2 regions of the Streptomyces glaucus genome follow, and region 1 is predicted to be linked to the other one. Evidence: riboswitches for the same ligand, from Rfam matches in the RefSeq annotation. Region 1 holds a riboswitch; the other holds the start of a gene.
What was found. Region 1 has a riboswitch for cyclic di-AMP ahead of ABD363_RS02175 (transglycosylase SLT domain-containing protein). Riboswitches for the same ligand answer to the same signal wherever they lie in the genome.
Positions count from the first base shown of each region.

Region 2: linked by a shared signal. The riboswitch ahead of ABD363_RS19795 (transglycosylase family protein) and the one ahead of ABD363_RS02175 (transglycosylase SLT domain-containing protein) in region 1 are both predicted to bind cyclic di-AMP.

Region 1 covers NZ_BAAATK010000002.1:145,225-148,805, reverse strand. The annotation lists gene ABD363_RS02185 (GNAT family N-acetyltransferase) at 1-618, opposite strand, end outside; gene ABD363_RS02180 (HAD family hydrolase) at 903-1,715, shown strand; gene ABD363_RS02175 (transglycosylase SLT domain-containing protein) at 1,734-2,219, opposite strand; cyclic di-AMP (ydaO/yuaA leader) riboswitch at 2,222-2,384, opposite strand; gene ABD363_RS02170 (polyprenyl synthetase family protein) at 2,959-3,581, shown strand, end outside.
Region 2 covers NZ_BAAATK010000026.1:29,293-32,873, forward strand. The annotation lists gene eno (phosphopyruvate hydratase) at 1-1,026, opposite strand, end outside; gene ABD363_RS19795 (transglycosylase family protein) at 1,383-2,159, opposite strand; cyclic di-AMP (ydaO/yuaA leader) riboswitch at 2,164-2,332, opposite strand; gene ABD363_RS19800 (transglycosylase family protein) at 2,509-3,581, opposite strand, start outside.

The sequences.
Region 1 (3,581 bases):
GGTGATCCACTCCCGCGCGAACCGGTCCCGGCGCCCGGTCCTGCGGTACTGCGCGGACTTCCACTCGACGAGCGCCCGCAGCGCGGCCGGGTCCCGCTCGTCGAACACGAACCGCACGTCGCCGACCTGGCGGCCGAGCCGGCGTTCCTTGGCGAGCGTGGTCTTCAGGAACTTCGGCGACCGGGTGCGCAGGGCGTTCTCGTAGGTCTCGTACCCCTTCCCCACGTCGATGACGTAGGTGGTGAACTCCTCGGCGGCGTACGGCACGAACAGCCGCTGCTCCGCCTCCAGGTTGTCGAAGGCGTAGCTGGACAGTCCGCAGGCCCGCAGCAGGGCGCGGCCGTCCAGGCCGAGGCCCGGGCGCAGCACCGCGCCCTGACAGTCCGACACCCCGAGTCCGACGGCCCGCCCCTGGCCCAGCGGCCCGCGCTCGTGGGGCAGGAAACCGGCCGCCTCGCCGCCCTCGTAGACCACCGCCACGCGCGCGTGCGGGCGGACCCGGCTCACGGCCTCGGTGAACTCCGGTTCCATGAACGGGTTGCGCGGCGCGCCCGACGCGGCGCGCAGCTCCCGCCAGCGCTCCTTCTCCCCCTCGCCGAGCTCCTCCGGCCCCAGCACGCGAATGCGTCCACTGCTCAACCTGACCCCCCGATCAAGTCCCCCCGGACACAAGGAAGGTACCCCCGGGGCCGCCCCGGCGGTAGGTACCGGGCCATGCTGCTGCCAACCGGTGCAGAGGCCCACAACCACCTGTAGGCGGTGAAGGGGGATGAAGGCGGTGACTTCCGGACACGTGTGCGCCGTGTTCCCCGGCGGTCTCCGACGCCCCGCGGGCGCCGGGGTCCGTGGGGCGGTCCGGCTCCGGACGCGTCGGCGGGGCGCCCGGTCCGTATTCTCTGATCATGGCCCCCTTCACCGCATTCTCACTCGTCGCCACCGACCTGGACGGAACGCTGCTGCGCGCCGACGACACGTTCTCCGACCGGTCGCGCGCCGCGCTCGCGCGGGTGGCGCGGGCCGGTGCGCAGCACCTCGTGGTGACGGGACGCCCGGCGCCGAGGGTGCGGCCGCTCCTGGACGACCTCGGCTGCGGGGGGCTCGCGGTGTGCGGGCAGGGCGCGCAGGTGTACGACGCCGGCGCGCACCGTCTGCTGTGGTCGGTCACCCTGGACCGGGAGCTGGCCGAGACCGCGCTCGGCAAGATCGAGGCCGAGGTGGGGCAGGTGTACGCCGCGGTCGACCAGGACGGTGTCGACGGGCTCACGCTGATCGAGCCCGGCTACCGGATGCCGCACCCGACCCTGCCCGCGGTGCGGGTCGAACGGCGCGACGACCTGTGGTGCGCGCCCATCAGCAAGGTGCTGCTGCGCCATGCCGAGCTGTCCGACGACGAACTGGCGGCGACGGCCCGCGCGGTGGTCGGCTCCCTCGCCACGGTCACCATGTCGGGGCCCGGGACCGTCGAGCTGCAGCCGCTCGGCGTCACCAAGGCGACCGGCCTGGCGCTGGCCGCCGAGCACCTGGGGCTCGGCCCGCGGCGGACGATCGCCTTCGGGGACATGCCCAACGACATCCCCATGTTCGGCTGGGCGGCCCACGGCGTCGCGATGGCCAACGCCCATCCCGCCCTCAAGGCGGTGGCCGACGAGATCACACGGTCGAACGAGGACGACGGCGTCGCCGTCGTCCTCGAGCGGCTGTTCGGCGCGGCCTAGAGGGAGGGCTCGGCGGGCCTAGTAGGCCCCGGCGACGTTGTCGATCGAGCCGTAGCGCTGGGCCGCGTAGTTGCAGGCGGCGGTGATGTTCGCGACCGGGTCGTACGGGTCCCACGACGTGCCGGCCACGTGGTACGCCTGGAAGGTCGGGTCGATGACCTGGAGCAGGCCCTTGGACGGGGTGCCCGCGGCGGCGTTGGAGTCCCACAGGTTGACGGCGTTCGGGTTGCCGGACGACTCGCGCATGATGTTGCGGTGGATGCCGTCGTACGTGCCGGGGATCCCGTTCTGCGCCATGATGTCGAGCGCCTCCCGGATCCAGCCGTCGAGGTTGTCCGGGTAGGCCGTGGCCGTGGTGGTGGCGGCGGTCGTCGTGGCGGCCGTGGTGGCCGCGGACGCGCTGGCCGCGCCGACGAGCGGAAGGGCGAGTACGGCGGCGCCCGTGCCGGCGAGGGCGAGCGTGCGGGCGAGGCGGGCGGTACGGCGGTGGCCGCGTGCAGGCATGGTCGGTTCCTCTCCTACGCCTGCGAGGTGAGCTGTCGGGTTCGGGCGGGAGGTGCCCGGTCGTGCCCCGTGGGCACGGCTTCACCCCGAGCCGCACCGGTGCGTCCGGTACGGCGGCTTACCTGGGTCCCCCGCTCCTGCCGTGCGAGTGAGTTCGTCGTGGGTGGCGCGGACGGCGGCAGGATTCGGCGTCCGCCCGACAGGCCGGGAACGTATGCGAGAGCACATGTCCGGAACAAGTGCGGGATTCGCGGAACGCTCCTGTTGACCTTGTTCTGGGGTGTTTTGGGTGCTTGATCCTTCGCGGGCGCCGAGGGGCAACTCGCTTGCGGGGCCGGGGAGGTGGGGAGGAGGCGGGGCGGGCGGCGCGGCGCGCCGGGGCGTGAGCCAACTCACGGAGACCGAAAAGACCGGCAAAACGGGCAATATGGCCAACTCGCCCGTAAGGGGCCGGTCGTGGGGCCGGGCGCGGAGACGCGGGGAGGGGACCGGGTGCGCCGCCGGCGGCGGCGGGCGCGTTCGCCGCGCGCGGAGTGAGGATGGTCACGCCATGTCGTTCCATGTCCGCTCATATGAACCGATCAAAAACATGACGGTCCTGGTCCCGTATCGCCCGGGCTGTAACCGTGGGCCCTATCGGTGATCGAAACGTGACCGGATACGCTGACTTGAGTGAGGGCAGCGACCTATCGACAAACCGTGTAATCGCCAGCAGACACCAGCAGACAGGAGACCCCTCGTGACCGTCGTCGGGCCGTTCGGGCTGAGCGTGCGGGACCAGGCTCTGGAAGCCGATGTCCAGGCCGGATTGGCGGCTGTCGAGGAAGGGTTGCTCGAGGCAACCAAGAGCGCGGTGCCCTTCATCACCGAGGCCGCCCAGCATCTGGTGCGGGCGGGCGGGAAGCGGTTCCGGCCGCTGCTGGTGATGCTCGCGGCGCAGTTCGGGGACCCGTACGCGCCCGGCGTCGTGCCGTCGGCCGTGGTCGTGGAGCTGACCCACCTCGCCACGCTGTACCACGACGACGTGATGGACGAGGCCGCGGTGCGGCGCGGGGTGCCCAGCGCGAACACCCGCTGGGGCAACTCGGTGGCGGTCCTCACCGGCGACTTCCTCTTCGCCCGGGCCTCGCACATCCTGGCCGACCTCGGCCCGGAGGCGGTGCGGGTGCAGGCGGAGGCGTTCGAGCGCCTGGTGACCGGGCAGATCCTGGAGACGGCGGGACCACGGGACGGACGGGACCCGGTCGAGCACTACCTGGACGTGCTGGGCGGCAAGACGGGATCGCTGGTGGCGGTCTCCTGCCGGTTCGGCGCGATGATGTCCGGCGCCGACGACACGGTCGTGGACGTGCTCACCCAGTA
Region 2 (3,581 bases), on a different contig from region 1:
CAGCGAGCCGATCTGGTTGACCTTGACCAGCAGGGCGTTGCCGATGCCCTCGTCGATGCCGCGCTGGAGGCGCTCGGGGTTGGTGACGAACAGGTCGTCGCCGACGAGCTGGACCTTGTCACCGAGCTTGGCGGTGATGTCCTTCCAGCCGTCCCAGTCCTCCTCGCTCAGCGGGTCCTCGATGGAGACCAGCGGGTAGGCGTCGACCAGCTCCGCGTAGTACGCGGTCATCTCCTCGGCGGTGCGCTCCTTGCCCTCGAAGACGTAGCGGCCGTCCTTGTGGAACTCGGTGGCGGCGACGTCCAGGGCCAGGGCGATCTGCTCGCCGGGCTGGTAGCCGGCCTCCCTGATGGCCTCCAGGATGAGGTCGAGGGCCTCGCGGTTGGAGCCGAGGTTCGGGGCGAAGCCGCCCTCGTCGCCGAGGCCGGTGGACAGGCCCTTGGACTTCAGGACCTTCTTCAGGGTGTGGTAGACCTCGGCGCCCCAGCGCAGGGCCTCGGAGAAGGACTCCGCGCCGATCGGGGCGATCATGAACTCCTGGATGTCCACGTTGGAGTCGGCGTGCGCGCCGCCGTTCAGGATGTTCATCATCGGCACCGGCAGCAGGTGCGCGTTCGGGCCGCCCAGGTAGCGGAACAGCGGCAGGTCGCTGGCCTCGGAGGCGGCGTGGGCGACGGCCAGGGAGACGCCGAGGATGGCGTTGGCGCCGAGGGAGCCCTTGTTGTCGGTGGCGTCCAGGTCGAACATGGCCTGGTCGATCAGGCGCTGCTCGGTGGCGTCGTAGCCGACCAGCTCCGGGCCGATCTGCTCGATGACGGCCAGGACGGCCTTCTCGACGCCCTTGCCCTGGTAGCGGCTCGAGTCGCCGTCGCGGAGCTCGATGGCCTCGAAGGCGCCCGTGGAGGCGCCGGACGGGACGGCGGCACGGCCCGTGCTGCCGTCGTCGAGGCCGACCTCGACCTCGACCGTGGGGTTGCCTCGGGAGTCCAGGATTTCCCGGGCTACGACGACGTCGATGGACGGCACGAGCATCTCCTTCTTGAATGTGACGCGGGTTGGCAGGACCGTGACGGCTCCGCGAGTGAACCGTGGTGGCTCTGCGAGACGAGCCTAACCGGCTCGGGGCGATCGGCCAGCCGGTCACCCCTTGCACGGGGGAACCGGGAGTAAATTGTTTCCCGGCGGAACAAAGAGGTCAACGGGCGGCCGCGCCCCCTCCCGCGCCCGTACGCCCCCAGCCACGCAAAAGCCCCGCCCCGGTGCGTACGGGGGAACACGCACCGGGGCGGGGAGCCCGTGGGGACGGGGGGACGGCCCTCACGGGGCTTCCATGACGGAGGACCCGGATGTGAGGGCGCTGTGGCCGGCCCGGGAGCCGCCTCTTACTTCAGGTGCAGCTGCTGGCCCGGGTAGATGAGGTCGGCGTCCTCGACGATGTCCTTGTTCAGCTCGAACAGCTTCGCCCAGCCGCCCCGGACGTCGTGCTCCGCGGCGATCGAGCTGAGGGTGTCGCCCTCGACGACCTTGTACTCGCCGTCGCCCTTCTTGACCTTCTCGCCGGTCGGGGTGGTGACGGTCTTCTGGGCGGCCGGACGCTCGGCGGAGCGGGAGGCCGGCTGCTCGGTGGAGCGGGTGGTGGTCCCGGTGTTCTGCGAGGAGCCGCCCGAGGCCCCGCCGGACCAGTCGTTCGAGGCCCCGCCGGACGAGCCGTTGGAGGCCCCGCCGGACGAGCCGTTCGAGGAGGAGCCGTTCGACGAACCGCTCGACGCGGAACCGCCGCTGTACGCGGCGCCCGACAGGTTCTTGCCGCAGACCGGCCAGGCGCCCTTGCCCTGGCCCGCGAGGACCTTCTCGGCGATCTCGATCTGCTGCGCCTTGGTGGCCTGGTCGGCGGTGGCGGCGTACGCCGTGCCGCCGTACGCGGCCCAGGTGGAGGCGGAGAACTGCAGACCGCCGTAGTAGCCGTTGCCGGTGTTGATGGACCAGTTGCCGCCGGACTCGCACTGGGCGACGGCGTCCCACTCGGAGGCGGTGGCCGCGGAGGCCGTGCCGGACGCCATCAGCGGGGCGGCGACGGCGGCGCCGGTCACACCGGCGATGGCGATGGCACGGGTGGCCTTGTTCGGACGACGGTGCTTGCCCTTGCCGGAAAACAGCATGGTTGGATCCCCTCACCGACGCCTGCGAGGTGAGCTGTCGGGTTCGGGCCGGTCGAGTTGCCCGGCCGCGTCCCTCGCGGGACACGGCTTCACCCCTAGCCGGTTCCGGCCTCAACTGCCGGTTCCGGCGCCTACCTTGGTTCCCCCGCTCCTGCCCACGGCGCTTGACGCGACGACTGTTCCCGGGCGGCCGCTGGCAGGATTCGGCGTTGCGGCAGCCGGGGCCCGCGGTGGCGAGCGGTCACGACCGTAGGCAGGCACGCCGCGGAATTTCAAAGACGATCAGGGCTTCTGAGATCTATCTCTCACTGCGCTTATATGCGACATTCAGCGGGAAACCCGACGCCAACTACCGTCGTTCTCCGCTCGGTTCGGCCCCGACCTCGAGCGTCTGACCGGGGACGATGGTGTTCGGGTCGGCGCCGACGACGTCCCTGTTGCCGTCGTACAGGGTGCGCCATCCGCCTTGGAGGTCAAGGGAGTCGGCGATGGTCCAGAGAGTGTCGCCGGAACGGACGGTGTACGAGCCGTCGACGTCCTCGCGCGTGGCGTCGTCGCCGCGGGAGGCGTGCCGGCCGGAGGAGGCGCTCCTGCGGTCCTCGACCGCCTCTTCGTCGGCGCTGGGGCCGCGGTGGCGGCCGATGCCGGCGGATCCGGTGTCGACCAGATAGGAAGTCCCCACGCTCTGTCCAGAGTTGTCCGCTTCGTCACTCCTGGGGGCGACGCTGGGCGAACCGCCACTTTCCCGGACATCGGCGGACGTGTCGGACTCGGCGGATTCGTCCTTCGCGTTTGACGCATCGTCGGGCGCGGTGGACGGGGACGCCGGGGCCGAAGGCGAGGAGGGAGAGGAAGGACCGGGAGACGTTTCGGGAGACGCCTCATGGGATGTTTCGGGCGAGTCGGACGAGTCACCCGAACCGGGCCGCTCCGAGGAGTCCTTCGCCCCTTCGGCGTCTTCCGAGCCGGCCGATCCCCCCGAACCGGCCGGACTTCCCGATTCCGCCGGGCTCGTCGGCTCTGCCGTGTTCCGGGAGTCCGCGGAACCGCCGGTGTCCTCGCCGGCCGGCTTCCCCTCCGACGCGCCGGCGCCGGTGGACGCCGGGTCGTCCACGAGCCCGGCGAGCAGGCCGCACGTCGGCCACGCGGCGATGCCCTGGTCGGCGAGCATCTTCTCGGCGACGGATATCTGCTGGGACCGGCTGGCCTGGTCGGCGCTGGCCGCGTACGCCAGACCGCCGTACTTCTCCCAGTCCTCCTGGGACAACTGCAGGCCGCCGTAGTAGCCGTTGCCGGAGTTCTCGCTCCAGGCGCCGCCGGTCTCGCACTCGGCGACCCGGTCCCAGGCCGCGCCGTCGGCCGCGCTGGCGCCGGAGGCCCCGAGGAGCGGGATCGCGATGGCGGAGCCGGTCACTCCGGCGG